DNA from 3 places in the Sphingobium naphthae genome. Region 3 is predicted to be linked to each of the others. Evidence: predicted binding sites of a transcription regulator. Region 3 holds the regulator's gene; each other region holds the start of a gene.
What was found. The regulator LexA, encoded in region 3, represses DNA repair genes until DNA is damaged. The targets are predictions, from matches to a motif close to GTTCCNCNCTTGTTCT.
Positions count from the first base shown of each region.

Region 1: a site for LexA is predicted at 1,751-1,766, ahead of ACGGKE_RS11825 (putative DNA modification/repair radical SAM protein). Genes of this name have one in related genera too.
Region 2: a site for LexA is predicted at 2,109-2,124, ahead of recA (recombinase RecA). Genes of this name have one in related genera too.

Region 1 covers NZ_CP171454.1:2,375,421-2,381,089, reverse strand. Annotated here, with positions in the region: gene ACGGKE_RS11835 (transglutaminase family protein) at 1-438, shown strand, start outside; gene ACGGKE_RS11830 (FAD-dependent oxidoreductase) at 448-1,629, opposite strand; gene ACGGKE_RS11825 (putative DNA modification/repair radical SAM protein) at 1,770-3,017, shown strand; gene ACGGKE_RS11820 (hypothetical protein) at 3,088-3,435, shown strand; gene ACGGKE_RS11815 (hemerythrin domain-containing protein) at 3,495-3,959, shown strand; gene ACGGKE_RS11810 (UdgX family uracil-DNA binding protein) at 3,997-5,430, shown strand.
Region 2 covers NZ_CP171454.1:2,381,447-2,387,115, forward strand. Annotated here, with positions in the region: gene recA (recombinase RecA) at 961-2,034, opposite strand; gene ACGGKE_RS11845 (response regulator) at 2,157-2,513, opposite strand; gene ACGGKE_RS11850 (response regulator) at 2,608-5,031, opposite strand; gene ACGGKE_RS11855 (DUF2062 domain-containing protein) at 5,078-5,668, opposite strand; gene smpB (SsrA-binding protein SmpB) at 5,668-5,669, opposite strand, start outside.
Region 3 covers NZ_CP171454.1:654,642-666,519, reverse strand. Annotated here, with positions in the region: gene ACGGKE_RS03330 (TonB-dependent receptor domain-containing protein) at 1-2,041, opposite strand, end outside; gene ACGGKE_RS03325 (hypothetical protein) at 2,131-3,726, opposite strand; gene ACGGKE_RS03320 (tetratricopeptide repeat protein) at 3,989-4,372, opposite strand; RNA gene ssrA (transfer-messenger RNA) at 4,670-5,020, opposite strand; gene ACGGKE_RS03310 (hemerythrin domain-containing protein) at 5,032-5,550, opposite strand; gene ACGGKE_RS03305 (anthranilate synthase component II) at 5,673-6,263, shown strand; gene trpD (anthranilate phosphoribosyltransferase) at 6,346-7,338, shown strand; gene trpC (indole-3-glycerol phosphate synthase TrpC) at 7,335-8,126, shown strand; gene moaC (cyclic pyranopterin monophosphate synthase MoaC) at 8,123-8,596, shown strand; gene glp (gephyrin-like molybdotransferase Glp) at 8,593-9,774, shown strand; gene ACGGKE_RS03280 (hypothetical protein) at 9,822-9,980, opposite strand; gene lexA (transcriptional repressor LexA) at 10,135-10,806, shown strand; gene ACGGKE_RS03270 (ComEC/Rec2 family competence protein) at 10,797-11,878, opposite strand, start outside.

The DNA.
Region 1 (5,669 bases), 1.3 Mb from region 3:
GTGTGCGGCCATTTCCCCGATCTGGACGGCGGCGCGCTGGTGCAGGCGCTGGTCGATTGGGTGCGCGACAATGTCGCCTATGTGCCGGGCAGTTCCAACATCACCACTACGGCGGCTGACACCTTCGTGGCGCAGCAGGGCGTGTGCCGCGACTTCGCGCATCTGACCGCCGCGCTGATCCGGTCGCGCGACATTCCCGCGCGGCTGGTGTCGGTCTATGCGCTGGACCTCGACCCGCCCGATTTCCATGCGGTGGTGGAAGTGTGGCTGGACGGCGCCTGGCATCTGGTCGATGCGACGGGCCTGGCGCCGGTCGAGACCATGGCGCGGATCGCGGTCGGCCGCGACGCGACCGACATCGCCTTCATGACGATCTTCGGCAGCGCGCAGATGAACGCCCAGTCCATCCGCGTCAGCCGCCTGCCCGACGAGGACTGAGGCGGCCGCTCACGCCCACCAGCGCGCCACTTCCGCGACCGCGGCATGGGCCGCCGCCGGATCGGGCGCTTCACTGGCGTCGCCATAGCCGAACCATTCGTCCTCGCCCACCGGCTGGACTACGATGCCGTCGCGCCGCGCCAGCAGGGCGATGCCATGATAATAGACGCCGAAGGTCGCGCCCGGCTGCGGGATCAGCCAGGCGATCTGCCCGCGCACCGGCACGATGCTCTCGTCGCGCCACAGCGCCCGCGCGCCATAGCCGGTGCAGTTGATGATCGCCTTTTCCTTGAGCCGCGTGAGATCGCCCGGCGCGTGGAAGACCCGCGGCTCGATCCGCCCGCCGGCGATCAGGAAATCGCTGGTTAACTGATGCGCCAGATCGGCGACGTTGAAGGTCAGCGAACTGTTGCGCCGGACATGCGCGGCGCGGAAAGGGTGCGCGCCCGGCGGCAGCGCGACCGATCGCGGCGTGATGTCGCGCAGGCGGCTTTCGAGATGGAGGAAATCGTCGGGCCGCCTGGGGGCGGGAGCCGGGGGCAGGATCGCGGGCGGGGCCAGCGCCGCCAGGGGCGCCGCAGCGCCCGGCGCATTGTCGGACAGAATATAGCGATCGGTCCATTCGACCGGATCGCCGACCAGGCCGAGATAGCTTTGATATAGGGAAAAGGACGTCCGCGCCATCCGCTCCCACCGGTCGGCAAAGCCGGGGTCGACCGCCTTTTCCATCGCGATGCGGCTGTCGGGCGACCAGGTGCCGGTGGCGCGCGCGGAGCGGACATGGGGGAATTGCTCTTTGGCGTAGATGGTGACGCGCGCGCCCGCGCGCTGCGCCGTCAGCGCCGCGGTCAGCCCCAGCGCGCCCGCGCCGATCACCGCGATGTTGCGCACCCCGTCGGCCATCGCCATCGGCACGGCGAGTTCGGCCGAACCCCAGCTCAGCGACCAGCCGCTGCCGCCATGGCCATAATTATGGACGACCCGCTTGCGCCCCACCTGCTCGACCGCGATGCGCGGGCCGGCGGCGCGGAACGGGCGCAGGCACACCGTGGTGCGGAAGATGCGATCGGCGCTGGCGCGGATCGGCTCCACCCCGGCGAAGGGATCGAAGGGCATGGCCGCTCGCGCCGCCGCCGCCAGCGTCAGCGCGCCGCCGCCGATCCCCGCGCCCAGAAAGCTCCGCCGGTCCATGTTTCGTCTCCCTGCTCTCTCTTCCGCTGCAACGAACGGCGCCCCCGGACCCGCAGCCCGATCGCCCGATCCGCATCGGCCCGCCGCGATATTGATCCAGATTGTGGACAGCCCGCCATCCTGAACATAGAGAGAACATCATGGCCCAGCTGTCCACTCGCCAGAAGCTCGAAATCCTCGCGGATGCGGCGAAATATGACGCTTCCTGCGCCTCGTCGGGAACGGCGAAGCGGGATTCGCGCGGCGGCAAGGGGATTGGCTCGACCGAAGGCATGGGCATTTGCCATGCCTATGCGCCCGATGGCCGCTGCATATCGCTGCTCAAGATCCTGCTGACCAACAGCTGCATCTTCGACTGCCATTATTGCATCAACCGCCGGTCGAGCGATGTGCGCCGGGCGCGCTTTACCGCCCGGGAAGTGGTCGATCTGACGCTCAATTTCTACCGCCGCAACTATATCGAGGGGCTGTTCCTGTCGTCCGGCATCATCCGGTCGTCCGACTATACGATGGAGCAGCTGGTGGAGGTCGCCCGCTCGCTGCGCGAAGATCATGATTTTCGCGGCTATATCCACCTCAAGACCATCCCCGACGCCGATCCCGACCTGCTGCGCCAGGCGGGGCTGCACGCCGACCGCCTGTCCATCAATGTCGAGCTGCCGACCGAAGGGGGCCTGCGCCGGCTCGCGCCGGAAAAGGATGGCGCGCGGATCGAGGGCGCGATGCGCCACTTGCGCAGCGAGATGGAGGACAAGGGCGAGGCGCGGCGCAAATATCGCCATGCCCCCCGCTTCGCCCCGGCCGGCCAATCGACCCAGATGATTGTCGGCGCCGATGCGGCCGACGATCGCGCAATCATCGCGCGCGCCAGCAGCCTATATGACCGGCACCGGCTGCGGCGCGTCTATTACAGCGCCTTTTCCCCCATCCCCTCGCCCAGCGCGGTGCTGCCGCTCAAGCGGCCGCCGCTGCTGCGCGAGCATCGGCTCTACCAGTCGGACTGGATGATGCGTTTCTATGGCTATGAGGCGGGCGAGATCGCCGCCGCCACCGATCCGGCGACCGGATGCCTGCCGCTCGACATCGATCCCAAGCTCGCCTGGGCGCTCAATCATCGCGCGGCGTTCCCGGTGGACGTCAACCGCGCCCCGCGCGAGGCGCTGCTGCGCGTGCCGGGCCTGGGCGTGAAGGCGGTCGACCGCATCCTCGCCAGCCGGCGGCATCGGCGGCTGCGGCTGGATGACGTGGCGCGGCTGACCGTCTCCATCGCCAAGCTGCGGCCTTTCCTGGTCACGGCGGATTGGCGCCCCACTGCGCTGGTCGATCGCGCCGACCTGCGCGCGCGGCTTGCGCCGCCGGCGAAACAGCTCGATCTGTTCGCCGCCTAGCAATTTCCGGTTGATCGGCGGGCGCGTTCGCGAAATACTGTGTCCCGGGTCATCGAAGGAGATTGGGGTCGTGGCGACGACATTGGGCCATCGGTCGGAGCGCAAGGGCTTCGCCAAGCGGATCAGCAGCCATCTGGCCGCCGCGCTCGTCGTCTTCTGCCTGCTTCAGATCTTCATCGTCGCGAAGATGGGCGGTTCGCTCGCGCTGCACCTGGGCATCATCGTCGCGATCGGCGGCTATGCCGTGGCCGCGCGCGGGCTGGAGCGGCGCTGGCAGATGCTGGAGCAGGCTGGCCTGTCGCAGGGCGGCCTGTCGCTGCGTTTCCGCCGCGACGTGCTGCAGCTGTGGGTCGCCAGTCTGGTCGGCGGGCTGCTGTGGATTCCGGTCGCCATCATCTTCCGCTTCCTGTTCGGCTGACGCGCCGGACCCAATTGCCGCGCGCGTCGTTCTCCTCCTCGACAAGAGGAGATTCCATCATGGCCGACGCCAGCATCTTTCACCGCCTCAAGCAGGATCATGATTCCCACCGCCAGCTCTTCGCCAAGATGGCGGACGCGCAGGGCAAGCCCGACCGGCTGGAAAAGCTGTTCGAGCAATTCAAGGTCGAAGTGAAGGCGCATGCCGCGGCGGAGGAGGAAACCCTCTACGCCACCATGCTCGCGCGCCCCGACCTGCGCGAGGATGCGCAGCACAGCGTGTCCGAGCATAAGGAGATCGAGGATTATCTCGAGGAGATGGAGGAGCAGAGCTTCGACGGGCCGGAATGGCGGGAAACTTTCGCGCAGATGAAGAAGCGCTACCTCCATCATATCGAGGAGGAGGAAGAGGAAATGTTCCCCGACGCCGCCAAGGATTTGAGCGCGCAGGAGGAGGAGCAGCTTGGCGCCCGGTTCGCCGAGCGCAAGCCCGCCGAACTGGAGCGCGCGCAAGCCGAGGAATAAGGCCCTGCGCGCCGCCGCCGACCCCGCGGGCGCAGCCGTGCACCGCGTCGTCCTGGATGCGCCGGACGATGTGGATGGCTGGCGCGATGCGGCGCGGCGGCTGGCGATCGCCGGAGTCGAACCCGATCGAGTGACATGGCAGGTCGGGGAGGCGGGCGGCGACCTGTTCGGCGACGCGCCGCTGCCGCCCGCCCCGATCCGCGCCGCCTTTTCCGTGCCGCGCGCCTTTGTCGATCTGGCTGAAACGGCGATCCTGCACAGCGATCCGGAACGCTTCGCCTTGCTCTATGCGCTGCTGGTGCGGCTGCGCGACCGGCCGGGGCTGATGGAGGACAAGGCCGATCCGTTGCTGCGGCGCATCGATATGCTCGCCAAGGCGGTGCGGCGCGACATTCACAAGATGCGCGCCTTCGTCCGTTTCCGCGAGGTGGAAGAGGACGACGGCGCTCGTTTCGTCGCCTGGTTCGAACCCGAGCATCATATCGTTCGCGCCAATGCGGGCTTTTTCGTGCGCCGCTTCGCCACCATGCGCTGGTCGATCCTGACCCCGGCGATCAGCATCCACTGGGACGGGGAAGTCCTGCGCGAGGGGCCGGGCGCGACCCGTGCCGATGCGCCCGATGGCGACCCGGTCGAGGCCCTGTGGAAAGGCTATTATGCCGCGATCTTCAACCCGGCCCGGCTCAAGACCGGGGCGATGCTGTCGGAAATGCCCAAGAAATACTGGCGCAACCTGCCCGAAGCGGCGCTTATTCCCGACCTGGTCGCGGGCGCGCAGGCGCGCGAGGCGGCAATGATCGCTAGCGCGCCACGCGCAGCCGCGCGATCCGCCGAAGCGACAAGCGTCGGTCGGCCCTTCGGCGGCGGCAACAGCGGCCCGGTCTGGGCGGCGGTGCGCGACGAGGCAATGGGCTGCACCCGCTGCCCGCTCTACAAGGACGCGACGCAGACCGTGTTCGGCGAAGGCCCGCTGGACGCGCCGCTGATGTTCATCGGCGAACAGCCTGGCGACCAGGAGGATCTGACCAGGCGGCCCTTCGTCGGGCCGGCGGGGCAGTTGCTGGACCAGGCGCTGGCCGAGGCGGGCGTGGACCGCGCCCGCGCCTATGTCACCAACGCGGTCAAGCATTTCAAGTTCGAGCGGCGCGGCAAGCGGCGCATCCACCAGACCCCCGAAGCGGGCGAGGTCCAGGCCTGCCGCTGGTGGCTGACACAGGAACTGGATATCGTGCGGCCGCGATTGGTGGTGGCGCTCGGCGCGACCGCCGCGCGCGCGATGCTGGGCAAGGCCGTGACGATCAGCCGCACGCGCGGCTCGGCCATCCCGCTGGAAGGCGGCGCGGAAGGATGGGTGACGGTGCATCCCAGCTATTTGCTGCGCGTCCCCGACGAAGCCAAAAAAGCCGAGGAACGCGCGCGCTTCGTCGCGGAGCTGCGGATGGTTGGAGAGCGCGTGAAGGCGCTGGGGTGAGTGCGGGTGACAAGCGCTCGGATGGATCGTGGCCGGGTGCCCTCGTGCTGAGCTTCGGTTAGCGAGGGACAGGACGGGTTTATTCTGGCGGCAATGGGCATTTTTCAGCCATCCTCCCCTGCAAGGGGAGGATGATGCCTAGACTCGACCTTCTTTTCGTCACTCCCGCGCCGAAGGCCGACTTAAAAGCCGGGAGCCCGCACAATCCTCGCCTTCCTCTAAAGGGCGGAGGATGAGCG
Region 2 (5,669 bases), 1.3 Mb from region 3:
GTCATCCGAATATGAGAGCGGGGCGAATCATCCCCTCCTCCGCAGCATCGGCGGCGCGCAGCCCGCACGCAAGCGCTTCGCGCGGGCCCTATGCGAAAGTCGGTGCCGAGGCTTGGGGCGAGGCATCCCGATGGAACGGGCGACCGGGAAAAAGTGCGAGCGAGAGGGTTAACCGCAGAAATCGCATCCGAGTGCAGGAGGCGGAAGAGGAGGAGAAGGCGGCCGCGGGGCCGGGGGTGCGGCGCAAAGATGCCGGCGCTGAGGTGGAGCGCGAAGATGCGGCCAAGGAGGACGACCAGAGGGTCGGATGAGAGTGCGAACGGAAGGGGTCTCTGCAACAAGGGCATTCGGCGGTGAGCGAGACAGGAGAAGCAGGCGGCCGGGAGCCGGTAGGAGCGGCGCTCGAACGGCGGGGCTGACTCGGGGCGCGATGATGCCGCCACAGGGAAGAGGGCAGAAGGCGCCCGTGCGGGCGATCGATCAGCGTCCTCCCTCAGCTTTGCAACCCCAGCCTGTGAGCCGGTGCCCACTAACCGCTATCCCGGCCGCCCCGCGGCGAACAGCCTCGCCGCTCAGCCAATGCCCGCTGCCACCCCAACCCAGCGATGCAGCGGCGAACGGCGGCGGCTGTCCATCCCGCGCCATGAGCAAGATCGCGCACGCTCTCGGCTGCCGCTCTCATCCTATGCGCGACCCGGATATCGCCTTAGTTATATGTGTGCATCGTCGGAGCAAGGCAGCGCACGTCTTCCCCATGCGCCCTTTCAGCGCCCCCCACACACCTCCGCACGCGCCCCGCTAGCCGCGCCCCGCACGCGCCCCGCTCAACCGCGCCCCTCACTGACGGTAAAAGACCCGCAGCGCGCAGGGGCGCGGCGGGTCTTTTCGGTGCGTGACGCGCCAGGTGGGCGAGGGCGCAAACCGCGCTCCGGTTGATCCGGCCGGAGCGCCTGTCCGCGCTTATTCGCCATCATCCTCCGCATCGGGTCCGGTCATCATGCCCTCGGCCACTTCCTCGGTCTTGCCGCGGATCGCCTTTTCCAGCCGGTCGGCCAGTTCGGGATGTTCCTTCAGATAGGTCTTGGCATTCTCGCGACCCTGGCCGATGCGGACCGAGTCATAGGAGAACCAGGCGCCCGACTTCTCGACCAGCCCGGCCTTGACGCCGATGTCGAGCAGTTCGCCGATCTTGGAGATGCCCTCGCCATACATGATGTCGAATTCGACCTGCTTGAACGGCGGGGCGACCTTGTTCTTGACCACCTTCACCTTGGTCGTGTTGCCGACGATATCGTCGCGATCCTTGATCTGGCCGGTGCGGCGAATGTCGAGACGGACGGAGGCGTAGAATTTGAGCGCGTTGCCGCCGGTCGTGGTTTCCGGATTACCGTACATCACGCCGATCTTCATGCGCACCTGGTTGATGAAGATCACCATGCATTTGGAGCGCGAGATCGACCCGGTCAGCTTGCGCAGCGCCTGGCTCATCAACCGCGCCTGCAGGCCGACATGGCTGTCGCCCATTTCGCCTTCGATTTCCGCGCGGGGAACCAGCGCGGCGACCGAGTCAACCACCAGCACGTCGATCGCGTTGGAGCGGACCAGCGTGTCGACGATTTCCAGCGCCTGCTCGCCCGTATCGGGCTGCGACACGATCAGTTCGTCGATGTCGACGCCCAGCTTCTTGGCATAGACCGGGTCGAGCGCATGTTCGGCGTCGACGAAGGCCGCGGTCCCGCCCGCCTTCTGCGCTTCGGCGATGGCATGCAGCGTCAGCGTCGTCTTGCCCGAGCTTTCGGGCCCGTAAATCTCGATGATGCGGCCCTTGGGCAGGCCGCCAATGCCCAGCGCGATGTCGAGGCCGAGCGATCCGGTCGAGATCGCTTCGATCTCCATCTTCTCGCGCGATCCCAGCTTCATCGCCGAGCCCTTGCCGAAGGCGCGGTCGATCTGGGCGAGCGCCGCCTCCAATGCTTTCTGTCTGTCCATATTCCCCGTCTTCTTGGAATCGATAAGTTGGAGCATTGCGGTCATCGGCCTATCCCCTGTCAAGCGGATCGCGTCGAGTCCCTCGGCGCTGGACGAGGGTGTATCCCATTTGTTCTCGTGGAACAAGAGGGGAACGGAATTTTCCTATCGTGCCGGGGCGGACTGCCTCAGCCGGGCAGGATGCGGCCCAGCGCGCGCTCGACCGCGCCGATGGTGAAGGGCTTGGCCAGCGTCGGCCGGTCGGCATGAGCCGGGGGGAGGTCGTCGGCCATGCCGCCGGTCGCGAACACGAAGGGAATGCCCTTCTCGACCAATATGTCGGCGACCGGCCAGCTTTTCTCGCCCTGCAGGTTGCAGTCGAGCAACGCGCCGTCGAACCCGCCCTGGCGCGCCTGGGCGCAGGCGTCGTCCACGGTGGCGGCGACGGCGTGCAGCCGATAGCCGAGCGCATCGAGATAATCCTCGAGCATCATGCCGATCATCGCTTCATCTTCGACGATGAGGATGGATTTCGCGTCCGACATGCATTTTCCCTTGTTCGACGGGGGTTCGACCGGGCGCTTGGCTAGCCCAATGGCGCGCGCTTGCCCAGCCCCTTCGCCTTGATCCGCCGCAAGATCATTCCGCCGCCGGCTGCATCGCCATGGTGTCGCGCGCCGCTTGCGCCAGCTGGTTGACGGAAAAGGGCTTGGGCAGGAAAGCGACATTGGCGATGTCGATCGACTTGCGCAGCTGCTCCTCGGCATAGCCCGACATGAACAGCACCGGCAGGCGCGGGTGCGTGCGGCGCGCCTGCGCCACCATCGCCGGGCCGTCCATATTGGGCATGACGACGTCGGAAATCAGCAGGTCGATGCCGTCATGGGCGGCCAGCACCTCCAGCCCCTGCTCGCCGTCATTGGCGGTCAGCACCTTGTAGCCCTGGCGCGTCAGCGCGCGTTCGGCGACGGCGCGCACCATATCCTCGTCCTCGACCAGCAGGATGGTGCCCGAACCCCAGGTTTCGGCGCGCTTGACCGGCTCGCGCACCGGCGCCTCCTCCTCCGCGTCGGCGCCGGCATAGACGGGCAGGTAGATGACGAAGCTGGCGCCGCGGCCCAGTTCGGATTCGGCGAAGATATAGCCGCCCGACTGTTTGACGATGCCATAGACGGTGGACAGGCCCAGCCCCGTGCCCTTGCCCAATTCCTTGGTGGTGAAGAAAGGCTCGAAAATCTTCGCCAATATGTCGGGCGGGATGCCCAGCCCCGTGTCGGACACGCGCAGCGCGGTATAGTCGCTGATCGGCAGGATCTGCTGGCGCATCTCGCGCGCCTTGGCGGCGGGCACGGCATAGGTCTGGATGTTGAGCGTGCCGCCTTCGGGCATGGCGTCGCGGGCATTGACCGCCAGGTTGACGATCACTTGCTCCAGCTGGCCCGGATCGGCCCGCACCGCACCCAGATTGCGGCCATGACTGACCTCCAGCCGCACATTTTCGCCCAGCAGGCGCTTGAGCAGGTTGGACACGTCCGACACGATGTCGGGCAGCTGCAATATCTGCGGCCGCAGCGTCTGCTGCCGCGAAAAGGCGAGCAGCTGGCGCGTCAGGCCCGCGGCGCGATTGCTGTTCGACTTGACCTGCTGGATGTCGTCATAGTCGCTGTCGCCGGGCGTATGGCGCATCAGCATCAGGTCGCAATGGCCGATGATGGCGGTCAGGATATTGTTGAAATCATGCGCCACGCCGCCGGCCAGCTGGCCGATCGCCTGCATCTTGGTCGCCTGCGCCACCTGCCGCTTGAGCTTGCTTTCCTCGCTATTGTCCTTGAGGCTCAGCAGCACCGCCGCTTCGCCCAGGCCCCGCACCCCCGCCAGGCTGAGCGCCGTGGGTTCGTCGGGCTGTTCGCGCATGCGCACGACGATGTCGCCGGACATTTGCGGCCCGACGGCAAAGCGCCGCACCGCGTCGGCCACGGCCGCCTGGTCCTCGCGCGTGACCAGGTCGCCGGGATAGCTGGGCTTGGCCCCGGCCTTGAGGCCCGCGGCGCGGGCGAAAGCCTTGTTGACGAACAGGATGCGCCCGTCGCGATCGGCCATCGCCAGCCCGAAGGGCAGCAGCGAGAGCAGCGTTTCGATGTAGGACAGCGCCGACGTGCCGCCGCCGCCCGACGGCTCGTCGATCAGCAGCAGCAGCATCGGCCCGTCCTGCGCCGATCCCTGCGCCCCACCCGGCTGGCTCGCCCGGCGCAGCGGCACCTGCAGCAGGCGCAGCGGCAGGCCGCCATTTTCCTCGCGCGCCAGGAACAGCCGGCCCTTGTCGTCCACCCGCATATGGGCGGCGAAGTCGCGGCCGGTTATATTGGCGTCGATGCGCCCGGCCGCGCGCAGCAGGAAGGCGCCATTGGCGGCGCGGATGCGCCCCTCGCCGCCGATCATCACCGCCATGATGCCCGCTTCGCCCAGCTGCCGCCCGGCTTCCCCGGTCAGGAACCGGTGCACATCGTCCAGGGCGCTGGGCTGGCGCACGGGGGTGAAGCGCCAGAGCAGATAATCCTCCGTCCGACCGGTGCGGGCGATGTCGACGTCCAGCCGCAGCGCACCCAGCGCCAGCCCCTCCAGCTTGCCGTCGCCGTCGCGCCAGGCGGCGCGCGCGGCCTGCGACAGGTTTTCGGTCAGCGCCGCGTCGCCGGTGACGCCTGGCGGCGTCGGATAGCCGGGAAACCATTCGCCGAACAGGTCGCTGGCGCACACCAGTCGGCCCGCCCGGTCGGTCACCGCGATCGCGATGTGGGACGCGTCGGCGGCGGCGCGCGCGACGGTCCAGTCGGGCGTCGCCTCGCTGTGCGACAGGGCGGCGGGGTAGAGATGGCGATACCAGCGCATCAGCGCGGCGATGGCGATGACGCTGGCGCCGAAACCCGCGGCCAGCGCGACATTGCCGGCGGCGTAGAAGACCAGCCCGGCCGACACCAGCGCCGCGCCCAGTAGCAAGGGCAGGGCGAAGGGCGAGGGCGGCTGGTCCAGCCACGCCTCATCTTCCTTTTTCAGCCGTGCCGCCATGACCGGCCAACCCCCTGCTTCGCCATCGGACCCTGTCGGCGCGGCGTCAGACGCCGGCCGCCTTCTCCAATGCGCCGCTTTGATGGACCTTGCCAATCCTCAATTTGCGCGCCTGCCATTTGCGGCCCATGCGATGGCGCCAGAACCAGTCGGCGACGACATAGCCGATCGCGGCGCAGACGCAGGAGATGAGGGCAAGGCCCAGCAGCATCGCCGGCGCCGCTTCGGACAGCAGCCAGGCGGTCCACTGGCCGATCCCGGCATGGCCGTCGACCAGCGCCATGAAGCCCGACGCGTCGGCGCTGCGCCCCAGCATCCAGTTGCCTAGCCACACCGACGCCATCAGGATCAGCGGCGTGGTCGCCGGGTTGGACAGGAATGTCATGGCGGCGGCGACCGGGATATTGGCGCGGAACGGCAGGGCGAACAGCGCCGCGCCCGCCATCTGCACGCCCGGGATCATCAGGAACAGGCCGACGAACAGCCCCAGCGCGACGCCGCGCGGCACCGACCGGCGAGTGAAGCGCCACAGCGAGGGCTCCAGCACCCGATGCGCTACCGGGGCGAGGATGCGGCTGCGCTCCAGCGACTCGCGGGTCGGGCAATTGGCATGCCACCAGCGGGTCAGCCGGCTCATC
Region 3 (11,878 bases):
CCGACGCGGTCAGCCGCTCGTCCCGACCCATATACCATTCCGCTCGGATATCCGCATTCCACAGCTCGCTGTCCTGCAGGAACGGGTTGCCGCGATAGAAGCGGTTGGATTCGGTGTCGATGAAGGGCTGGGCGATCAATTCGCGGAACTGCGGACGGGCGATCGTCTTGGAGCCCGACGCACGGAACTGCAGGCCGCCGCCGGCGTCGTAGGTCAGCGTGACGGCGGGCAGCCAATAGTCGTTCTTGATCTGGTTGAACGGCGTTTCGCCCGTCGAATAGACGTCCACGCCGGTTACCGACTGGCGGCCGCTTTCGTAGCGGACGCCGGCGTCGATGCTGAGGCCCGGGAACAGTTCGGCCTTCACCTGGCCATAGCCGGCATGGACGCGCAGCGCCGCGTCATAGACCGGATAATTGCCCGAAAAGTCCAGCAGACCCAGATCATAAAGCTGGATGGTGGCGTCCGACAGCAAATAGTCGGGGCGCAGCTGCTGCACGGCGATCGGCAGGTTAGTGGCGTCGAAATGCAACTCGTAGCGCGAGGAGGTGCGCTTCGTGTCGGTATAGGCGTAGCCGGCTGTCACGGTGAAGCTGGGCGCGATCTTGTAGCTGAGGTCGGCGCCGCCCGACCACAGGTCTTCGTTCAGGTCGCTGAAGGTCACCGAAGCGTCGCCGCGCTGACGGTTCAGCGCATTGATGAAGCGGTCACCGACCGGGTCGATCGCGAGATCGCGGTTGGAGCGGACATAGACGAATTCGCGCTCATAAGGCGCTTCGCGCTGCGAATTGGCATAGCCGCCGCGCACGTCCAGGCTGAGCGCGTCATCGAACTTGAACTCGCCGACCAACTGCGTGTCGATCAGCTGACGCTCATACCAGGCGGTCTGCTGCGTCATATAGTCGGCGCCCTGAATCTGGCCGTCATTCTGGCCGACCGACAGTGCCGCGCGCTTCAGCGTGTCGCGAATGTAGAGGTTGGTCCAGCGCAGCTTCTGCTCGCCCCATTCCAGGCCCAGGCCGAGCAGGCCGTTCACCGTCACCTGATTGTCGGTGATGACCTGGTTGTAGCTCTTGCCCGCGCCTTCCGACACGGTGAGCGAAGCCTGTTGCAGGTTTTCGCGCGTGCGCCACTTGTTGCTGTAGCCCGCGGTGGCGATGATGCCCAGGCGCCCGTCACTGCCAATGTCGAAGGCCGTGCCGCCATTGAGCGAGCCGGAGAAGTTGAACGGCAGGCTGTTGGTGCGCTGAAGCACCGACGTCTTGCTGTTCAGGAACTGCATCATGATCGCCTGCTGGTCCGAGCGATCGATATTGGCGAAAGGCACGCCCGAGCCGAAGGCGTTCTGGAGCAGCGGCGGAACGTCGCGCGAGCCATCGTCGAAGCCGGTCCAATCGGACTTGCTGCCATAATAGGTGTAGCCCATCTGGCCCGAGGTTTCGGTATTGGCCGAGCTGCCGACGCCGATTTCCAGATAGGATTCGGTCGGAATCGCCTTCGTCGTGAGGTTGATCACGCCGCCGCCAAATTCACCGGGGAAGTTGGCCGAAAAGCTCTTCTGCACCAAAGTCGATGCGATGACGCTGGTCGGGAAGATATCGAGGGGGACCACGCGCTTGAGCGGTTCGGGGCTGGGCAGCGGCGAACCGTTGAGCAACGCGAGCGAATAGCGATCGCCAAGGCCGCGGACATAGACATAGCCGCCCGAGACGACCGACAGGCCGGTGACGCGCTGCAGCGAACCGGCGATGTCGCCTTCGCCCGTGCGCTTGATGTCGGCCGCCGACAGGACGTTCACGACCTGCGGTGCGGACTGCGAGATGTTGCTGGTTCGGCGGCCGGTGACGACAATGTCGGAGCCGGGGATGGAGACATCGACGTCGCCCGACTGAGCGGCGGCTTCGTCGGCGGCGCTGGGCGTCGTCGACAGGCCGGCATCGCCCGCGGGCGCGGCACTGGTGTCGGTCTGCGCCATCGCCACGGGAGCGACCAGCGCGGTGGAAATCAGGAGCAGGCGCGCCAAGGTCAGCGGCTTCGACATGCTAGGGGTCCCCCTTTGGGAAATTCGGAGCAAGAAGGCGGGGAAGCGTCGGTAAACGCTCCCCCGCCCCTATTGAGGTCAGGCGCCGGTCAGGCGGTCGGGATGGCGGTGCAGTTGCGGGCCGAAGCGCCGAAGCTCGCGCTTGCCGAATTGCAGGTCCAGCCGGCATACCAGGTGTCGCTGCTGTCCTTCACCGCACCGATATAGTTGGTGGTGGTGAAGGCGCTGTCGATCGTCTTGGGATCGGTGGCGGTCACGGCCGTCTCCGTGGCGCCGTTGATGAACAGGCTGGTCAGCGACGGAGTGTAGCTGATGCTGCTGTTCGGACCGGCTTGGAAGATCGACTGGACGACCGAAACGTCCACGCCGCCAGTGCCCTTGAAGGGGGTGCTGTTGCACTGCATCACCACCGAAATGTAGCGCGGCTTGCCGGCGTCCTGCAGGGTAGTGTCGGCATCGCGAACGGTGGCGGCGCTGTTGATGCGCAGGCAGCTCTGGTCGGGGCTGACGATGATGCCGTTGACCAGCGCCAGGTCGGCGCCGCCGCGCAGCAGCATGGATGCGCCATCGTCGCCGGTGTTCGAACGCTGGATATGCGTGAAGTTGGCGACCTTCAGATACTGGCGCGGCAGCGCATCTTCACTGGCGTTGCTGTTGCTGGTCGAACCGTTCGAATCGGTTTCGAGGAAGGTATCGCCGATATTGTTGTTGGCGCGCTGGGCCGAGATGACGAACTGGGCCGTGCCGCGGAAGCCAACGTCGGTGTCGAGATTATCGTCCTCGTTGCCGGTGAACACCAGATACTTCATATGGGCCGAGCCGCCGAAGGCTTCGATGCCGTCGTCCGAGCTGTTGTGGACCTGGATATGGTCGATCACGGTGCCGGTGCCTACGCCCGAGGGGGTCAGGCCCTGCAGTTCCTTGCCGTCGGCCAGGACGAAGCCGGAATAGCGGATCTGGACATAGGACAGGCGGCCCGAGCTGTCGGCGTCATTGGCGCCGCCGTACAGGGCATTGCTGGTGCCTTCGGTGTCACGCTCGCACGCCGTGGTGCCCGGCGCGGCAGCCGGCGCCTGGCAGTCAGTGATGCGGCCGCGACCCAGCAGCACGATGCCGCCCCACTGGCCCGACGACTGATCGGTCGCGGCGCCGGTGACATTTTCGCGGCTGGTGAAGATGATCGGAGACGTGGCGGTGCCAACGGCGTTGATCTTGTTGCCGCGGTTGACGGCCAGATAAGCGTTACCGGTGCTCGCGAAGACGACCACGCCCGGATCGATGTTCAGCGTCACGTCGGTGTTGGTGGTGGCGGCGCCTTGGTCGGTGCCGACATCGACGCGGCCGGGCAGCGAATAGATCACGCCCGCAACCTTCGCGATCGCGGTGGTCGAGGTGAAGCGCGCCGGGAAGCCGCAATTGCGCCATGTGTTGGTGCCGTCGGTGATGGTGCCGAGGTCGCTGAGCTGGTTCGAACCGGCAATCGACGGGCAGCTGGCCGCAGGGGTGACCGCGGTCGGCGTCGGCGTCGGCGTGGGGGTCGGCGTGGGGGTGGGAGTCGGCGTGGGCGCCGGGATGACGATGGTGCCTTCGCCCGGCGAAGCGATGTCGTCCGCACCGCAGGCGCTCAGGCCTACGCAGGCGCAGCTCGCCATCAGGATCGTATGGATACGGTTAATCTTGGCCATGTCATCTCCGCTCCGGTCGTGCCGGCGTTGTTGAACTGCGGAGCGCAGGGGAATTTACGAATCGGACAACGCCCCCTGTCGCCCTCTTCGGGGGGCACTAGGCTTGGGAAATGACAGGGACATTCCGCTGCTATGACGTTGGAGCGTCACTGAAATGACGGTAATGTGACAGTCGTGTCGGGCAGGTGACATGATATGAAAGAAGGCGCCGCCTTCAGTCGGCGACGCCCTCCTATCGTGCTTAACAGAACCGTGCCTCGGATCAGCGCGCGGCGAAAGCCGGGTTGAGCCGATCCATGGCGCGGCGCGCAACCATTCGTGACGATTCCTCCTGCCCATTGGCAAGCACCAACGTCATTTCCGGTGCGAAACGCGCAGACCGATAGGCTTCCCGCGCCTGGGCAATCCGCCCCGCTCCCGCATAGGCATGGCCAAGGTTGATGAGCCGCGCGGGATCATTGGCGCCATAGGGCCACATCGGTTCCAGCCGGTCGATTGCCGCTTTGAACTGCCCCGAAGCCAGCGCCTTGGCAGCAAGGTTGCCATCGGGCACACCCAGCACGACGAGGCTCTCGGGCGCGCTCTGCGCCAAAGCAGGCGTCGATACAGCCAGCGCCAGACCCATGATAGCGACGACGCTCTTCATCTTCCCATCTCCCGATAAAAACCCTCCAACATAGCCACGAGTATTTCATTTAGATGACATGCACACAATATCGCGCATCATCGCCGTCGCCGCTTTTGTTTTTCCCTAAATCAGCCACTTATGAATTTTACGCAGATATGTCATAAAATCGTCATCGAACGGAGAACGCCATAGAGCGCGAATCACGTGCGCCATGCGGCCGGCGAGTCGCGCCCCCCACGCCGCAGTTGCGGCGGTCGAAATCAAGCTATGGGGAAAGTCCGGAGGCTTCTGTTGCCCGGCGCCTCCGGGGGCCGCTGAATTCCCTTCTGTTGCCCGGTGGGTTCAACCGCGTTCTTTTTGGGTAATGTCAGGCCGTGAGGCCATCAATTACGCAGCAAGAGCAAGAGCCTCGTTATCGTTGGCACTTGTGAGTTTTGAACATTTTTACGGCTTACTCAGGCCGGGTGAAGGCACCGCTTTTCAACACACGTCGATCCTAGTTCGGCCCCGTCAGAAACCCCGATCCTGATTGGAGCGGGATATGTGGTGGAGCCGCCGGGTACTGCCCCCGGGTCCGCTGCGCCTATTGCACGATACAGTTTATCACCATAGCCGGGCGAACCCGGCACGCTCCATATGGCCGCTCGCTAGCGATATTTCAAGCCGCGCGCCTCGCTTCATGCCGCGATCAGGTTGACGACGCTCGGCTTGGCGGCAGGCAGACCGCTTGCCTTCGCCTGCGCCATCAATTCGGTCTTGCGCGCAAGCATCTGGTCGCGCAGCGCCACCAGGTCCACGTCCGTCCTGCGGCACTGAGCGAACATGCCCTTCGATGGCATTTCCTCCTCATGCACATGATGCTTGATCTCTTCCGACAGCACGGTGACCTTAGCGTCGTAAAAGTCATCGTCCGGCGATCCGGCTTCGATGTCGTTCACCAGCAGCTTGGCGCCATCATGCTCGACATAGGCTTCGTCGAGCGTGTCATCCTCGATCTTGCCGCGGAAGGCGGGGTAGAAAATCTCCTCCTCGATCATCGTATGGATCTTGAGCTCCAGGCAGATTTTCTGCGCGATGTCCCGCTTGCGCGCGGTCGCGGTCGCGGTCGCTTTCTCATATGCCTCGAACAGATCCTCGACCGTCCGGTGATCGGCCTTCAGCAGGGCGATCGCATCGCTATATTCGTCCTTCGCCATGTTTTCCTCCTCGTCCACAGGGCGCAGAAAGGAAGCCGCCAGAAGGCCGCCGGTTCCACGGGCCCATGCGAAAGACGCCAAGCCGCCTTCCCACCGCCTCGCGGCCGCGCTAGAAGCCGATCATGATCCTCGTCATCGACAATTATGACAGCTTTACCTGGAACCTCGTCCATTATCTGATGGAGCTGGGCGCCAAGGTGGAGGTCGTCCGCAACGACGCCATTTCGGCAGGCCAGGCACTCTCCAGCGGAGCCAAGGCCTTCCTGCTCTCGCCCGGCCCCTGCACGCCCAACGAAGCGGGCGTCAGCCTGGACCTGGTCGCCGCCTGCGCCGACGCGGGCGCGCCGCTGCTGGGCGTGTGCCTGGGTCATCAGGCGATCGGCCAGCATTTCGGCGGCAAGGTGGTGCGCGGCGGCCTGATGCACGGCAAGACCTCGCCGGTCGAACATGACGGCACCGGCCTGTTCGAAGGCCTGCCCTCCCCCTTCACCGCAACCCGCTATCATTCGCTGATCGTGGAGGATATTCCCCAGAGCCTGATCGTCAACGCGCGCAGCGAGGACGGATCGGTCATGGGCTTCCGCCACGCCACGCTGCCGATCCATTCGGTCCAGTTCCATCCCGAAAGCATCGCCACCGAACATGGCCATGCGATGCTGGCGAACTTCCTGACGCTGGCGGGCCTGCCGGTGCGCACGCGCGAAGCCGCCTGAAGGGGCTTCGCGTTCCGAAAAGCAGGCCTTCGCGCCCTTCCCTCTCGACTCGTCGTGCTCAGGCCGATTAAGGCGAGGCACGATGACCCGCCTGCCCGATCCGTCCGCCCCGCTGTCCAGCGATGCCGCAGCCAACGCGTTCGACCTGCTGTTCGACGCGGACCTTGGTGATGAGGACATCGCCACCTTCCTCGTCACCATGGCCAGGCGCGGCGAAACCGCGACGGAAATCGCCGCCGCCGCCCGCGCCATGCGCGCGCGCATGATCTCGGTCGCCGCGCCGCCGGGCGCGATCGACGTGTGCGGCACCGGGGGCGACGGCCATCACACGCTCAACGTCTCGACCGCGGTCAGCCTGGTGGTCGCCGCCGCTGGCGTGCCGGTCGCCAAACATGGCAATCGCGCCGCCTCTTCGAAAGCCGGCGCGGCCGATACGCTCGAAGCGCTGGGCCTCGACCTCGACCGGGCGGCCGCCACTGCCGAAGCGACGCTGGCCGATCTTGGCATCTGCTTCCTGTTCGCGCAAAATTATCATCCCGCGCTCAAGCGGCTGGGGCCCATCCGCCGCGCGATCGGCGAACGCACCATCTTCAACCTGATGGGCCCGCTCGCCAATCCCGCCAATGTGCGGCGGCAACTGGTCGGCATCGCGCGCCCCGCCTACGTCCCCATCTATGCCCAGGCGCTCGCCGAACTGGGCGTCGACCGGGCGATGATCGTCTCGGGCGACGAAGGGCTGGACGAATTGTCGCTCGACGGCGGCAATGACATGGCGGAGGTGAAGGGCAATGCGCTCGTCGCCATGCACCGCCTCCATGGAAGCGATCTCGACCTGCCCAGCCGCCCCGTGTCCGCCATTCGGGGCGGCGACGCGGCGCACAATGCCGCCGCGCTCCGCGCCCTGCTGCAGGGCGAACAGGGCGCCTATCGCGACGCCGTGCTGCTCAACGCCGCGGTCGCGCTGGTCGTGGCCGATGCGGCCGCTGATTTGCGCGAAGGCATCGAGGAAGCGGCCGAAACCATCGACCGCGGCCTTGCCAATGTGCTTCTGAATTGCTGGATTGCCTATTCATGACCAACAAGCTGATCGAAATTTGCGACGTCAAGCGCGAGGATGTCGCCCGTCGCAAGGCGGCAAGCAGCGTCGCGACGCTCCACGCCCGCGCCGCCGCGCAGACGCCGCCACGGGGGTTCCGCCGCGCGCTTGATGCCGCGGCCGCATCGGGCTTCGGCCTCATCGCGGAGGTCAAGAAGGCGAGCCCGTCCAAGGGGCTGATCCGCGCCGATTTCGACCCGCCGGCCCATGCCGCCGCCTATGCGGCCGGCGGCGCGGCCTGCCTGTCGGTCCTGACCGACGAGCCCTATTTCCAGGGCCGGGACGATTATCTGGTCGCGGCCCGCGCAGCCTGCGCCTTGCCGGTGCTGCGCAAGGATTTCATGGTCGACCCGTGGCAGGTGCTGGAAAGCCGGGCCCTGGGGGCCGACGCCATCCTGATCATCGTCGCCGCGCTGGACGACGGACAGATGCGCGAGATCGAGGATGCGGCGCTCGGGCTTGGCATGGACGCCCTGATCGAAGTGCATGACGAGGCCGAACTGGAGCGCGCGCTTCAGTTGCGCTCGCGTCTCATCGGCGTCAACAATCGCGACCTGCGCGATTTCAGCGTCGACTTCGCGCGCACCTACGAACTGGTGGGCAGAGCGCCCGAAGGCTGCACCTTCGTCGCCGAAAGCGGGCTGCGCGACCATGCGGACCTGACGGCGATGGCCGATCATGGCGTGCGCTGCTTCCTGGTGGGCGAGACATTGATGCGGCAGGCCGATGTCGAGAGCGCGACCCGCGCTTTGTTGACCGGCGCATGAGCGGCCTCACCCATCTCGACGCCGACGGCGCGGCGCGCATGGTCGATGTGTCGGCCAAGGCCGTGACGGCACGCGAAGCGATCGCCGCCGGCCGGATCGACATGAGCGCGCAGGCGGCGCAGGCGATCGCCGATGGCCTCGTCAAGAAAGGCGACGTGCTCGCCGTCGCGCGGGTTGCAGGCATCATGGCCGCCAAGAAGGCCGCCGACATCATCCCCCTCTGCCACCCGATCGCGCTCAGCGCCGTGACGGTCGATTTCGATCTGGATGGCGACGGTGTGGCCGTCACCGCGACCGCGCGGACCGCCGGGCAGACCGGGGTGGAAATGGAGGCGCTGACCGCCGCCACCGCCGCGCTGCTCACCATCTATGACATGGCCAAGGCGCTCGACAAGGCGATGATCATCCGCGACGTCCGCCTGATCGCCAAGACCGGCGGCAAGTCGGGCGACTGGCGGCGCCCGGCATGAGCCTGCTGCCGGTCGCACAGGCGCAGGCGCGCCTGTTTGCCCTGGCGCGCCCCCTGCCCGCCGAAACGGTCGCAGTCGGCGCGGCGGTCGGCCGCTGGCTGGCCGACGATGTTGCGGCGCTGCGCGACCAGCCCTGGACCGACCTGTCGGCGATGGACGGCTATGCGGTACGCGCCGCCGAACATCCCGGCCCCTGGCGCATCGTCGGCGAAAGCGCGGCGGGCAGCGCCACCCTGGCGCCGGTTGCGCCCGGCGAAGCCTGCCGCATCTTCACCGGCGCGCCCGTGCCGCCCGGCGCCGACAGCATCCTCATCCAGGAAAATGCCGCCGTCGATGGCGATCGGCTGACGGCAAGCGCCGATCCCCTGCCGGCGGGCCGCCATGTGCGTCGCCACGCCTCGGACTTCGCCTCCGGCGCGCCTTTGCTGCGCCGGGGCAGCCGGCTCGGCCCGGCGCAAATCGCGCTGGCGGTGCTGGGCGGCCGCGGGGAACTGCCGGTCGGTCGCCGTCCGCGCGTTGCGCTGCTGTCGACCGGCAACGAGCTGGTGCCGCCCGGCGCGCCGACGCCTTCCGGTTTTCTGCCGTCATCCAACGCGCCGATGCTGGCCGCCATGCTGGCGGGCCTGCCCTGCGACGTGACCGATCTGGGCATCATCCCCGATGATCTTGACGCCATGGTCGCCGCATTCGAAAGCGCGGCGCAGGCCGACATCATCGTGTCGACTGGCGGCGCGTCGGTCGGCGACCATGATCTGGTGCGGCCCGCCTTCGCCAAAGCGGGCGGCGCGCTCGATTTCTGGAAGGTCAGGATGCGGCCGGGCAAGCCGCTGATGGCGGGAACGCTGGGCGAAGCACTGTTTCTCGGTCTGCCCGGCAACCCTGTGTCCGCCTTCGTCACCGGCACGCTCTTCCTGGCGCCGCTGGTCCGCCATCTCGGCGGGGCCGCCAATCCTCTGCCGCCCACGGCCGATGCGATCCTGGCCTCGCCCCTACCGGCGACGGGCGATCGCGACGATTATCTGCGCGCCTGGCGCGGCGCCGATGGCGTCGTCTCGGTCACATCGCAGGACAGCGCGGCGACGGCCGCCATGGCGATGGCGGATTGCCTGATCCTGCGACCAGCGGCGTCTCCGCCCGCGTCGTCCGGGGATCGGGTGACCATCCTGCCGCTGACATGAAAAAGGGGCCGTCCTGCGGCCCCTTCTCCATGATATACAAAGGATGATCAGCGCTGCTGACGGTTGCCCGGCGCCTGATCCTGGCGCCGTTCGTCGCCCATCTGGTCCTGCCGGTTTTCCTGCTGCTGCTGGCGGTCCCGCTGGTCGCGATCGCCGCCCTGCTGGTCACGGCGCTGGTCATTGTCCTGCTGGTTCTGGTTAGCCATTGTCACTCTCCTATTGCCTTCCATGGAAAGGCATGGCGGACAACCCGCCAGTGCCGGCCCATGTTCCGCAATCTGCGACGAACGGCTGGGCGCTTGACTAATCTCCATGTGTTTCCTATGCGTTCCTTATACGTTCCACGGAAGGATCGCAGTGATGTTGACGCCCAAGCAGCAGGAATTGCTGAGCTTCATTCACAACCGGCTGGAGGAAGGCGGCGTGTCGCCTTCTTTCGAGGAGATGAAGGATGCGCTCGACCTGCGCTCCAAGTCGGGCATTCATCGCCTGATCAACGCACTGGAGGAGCGCGGCTTCATTCGTCGCCTGCCCAATCGCGCCCGCGCGCTGGAGGTGCTGAAGCTGCCCGACGCGATGCACCGCGCGCCGGCGCCCAGCGTCGCGCCCAAGCCGAAGATGCCTGCGACCCTGCCGATCGCGGCCAATGACGTCATCGAAATCCCGCTGCACGGCCGCATCGCCGCGGGCGTGCCGATTGAGGCGATGGAGGGGCAGACGATGCTGCCCGTGCCCGCCGCGCTGCTGGGATCGGGCGATCATTATGCGCTGGAAGTGTCGGGCGATTCGATGGTTGAGGCCGGCATCCTCGATGGCGACTTCGCGCTGATCCAGCGCACCGACGTCGCGCGCGAGGGGCAAATCGTCGTCGCCCTGATCGACGAGAATGAAGCCACGCTCAAATATTTCCGCCGCGAAGGCAGCCGGGTGCGGCTCGACCCCGCCAATCCGGCCTATGAACCGCAGGTCTATGATCCGCGCCAGGTGCGTATCCAGGGCAAGCTTGCAGGACTGCTGCGCCGCTACAACTGAGGGGCCGGCCGCGTTCTTTTTCGGACCGGCGGACGCGCAATCCAGGGGTGCGCGTCGCCAGGGCGATGGACGGTGTGAACTTCGCCTTTGTTCAGGGTGATGGCCAGGCCGCCGGTGCGCGCCAGCAACCATCGATCGATCCTGATCCAGCGTGGTCGACACCAGCGCGGCATGCGCCGGTCGCTGAGGACGATGTCCGCGGCCGCGCAATCCCTCTGGAAGGCGGGGCGGTCGATCAGCATGTCGCTGCGCGTCAGCAGCAGGCGCCAGGTCCGTCCCCCGCCATCCTTGAGGCGCAGCGCGCACAGGTCGGACGAACAGCGCGCTTCGGGAAGATCGGCGATAGCGCTTAGTTCGCCTTCATAGCCCGCGCTCTCCGACAGGGTATCGCGCACATAATCGCCCGCGCGATCGCGCAGGATCGCCATGCCGGCGCTGGTCCGCACCGCCACATGCCGGCCATCGCCCGTCACCAGAAGATCGGGCGGCGGCGCGAGCAGGACCAGCGCCACGCCGCCCACGACCGGCGGCAGGCCCAGCCAGCGCAGGCGGCTCCGCCACAATAGGCACCAGAGGAGGCCCAGGATGACGCAGCCGAACAGCGCCGGCCGCATCGCCGGGGCCAGCAGCGTCGCCATCGGGCTGGCCGCGACCCCGTGCGCGATCCAGAGCAGCAGGCCGAGCGCCTGCCCCGTCAGCCACCAGAAGGGCGCGCCAAGGCCGATCAGGTCGAACAGCAGCGCCAGCACTTCCAGCGGCATGACGACGAAGGTCGTGAGCGGAATGGCGATCAGATTGGCGAACGCGCCCAGCATTCCCGCCTTGTGGAAATGGAACAGCGCGATGGGCATCAGCACCAGCTCCACCACGAAGCCGGTCGCCAGAGTCACCACCAGTCCGCGCCCGATCTTGCGCGGCCATGCCTCGTCCCGCGCTGCGGCAAAGGCGCGGAAGCGGGGATGTTCGGCCAGCGCGACGATCGCGGTGACGGCGGCGAAGCTCATCTGGAAACTGGGGCCGACCAATGCTTCGGGCCAGAGGATCAACACCAGTAGCGCGCCGCTCGCCACGA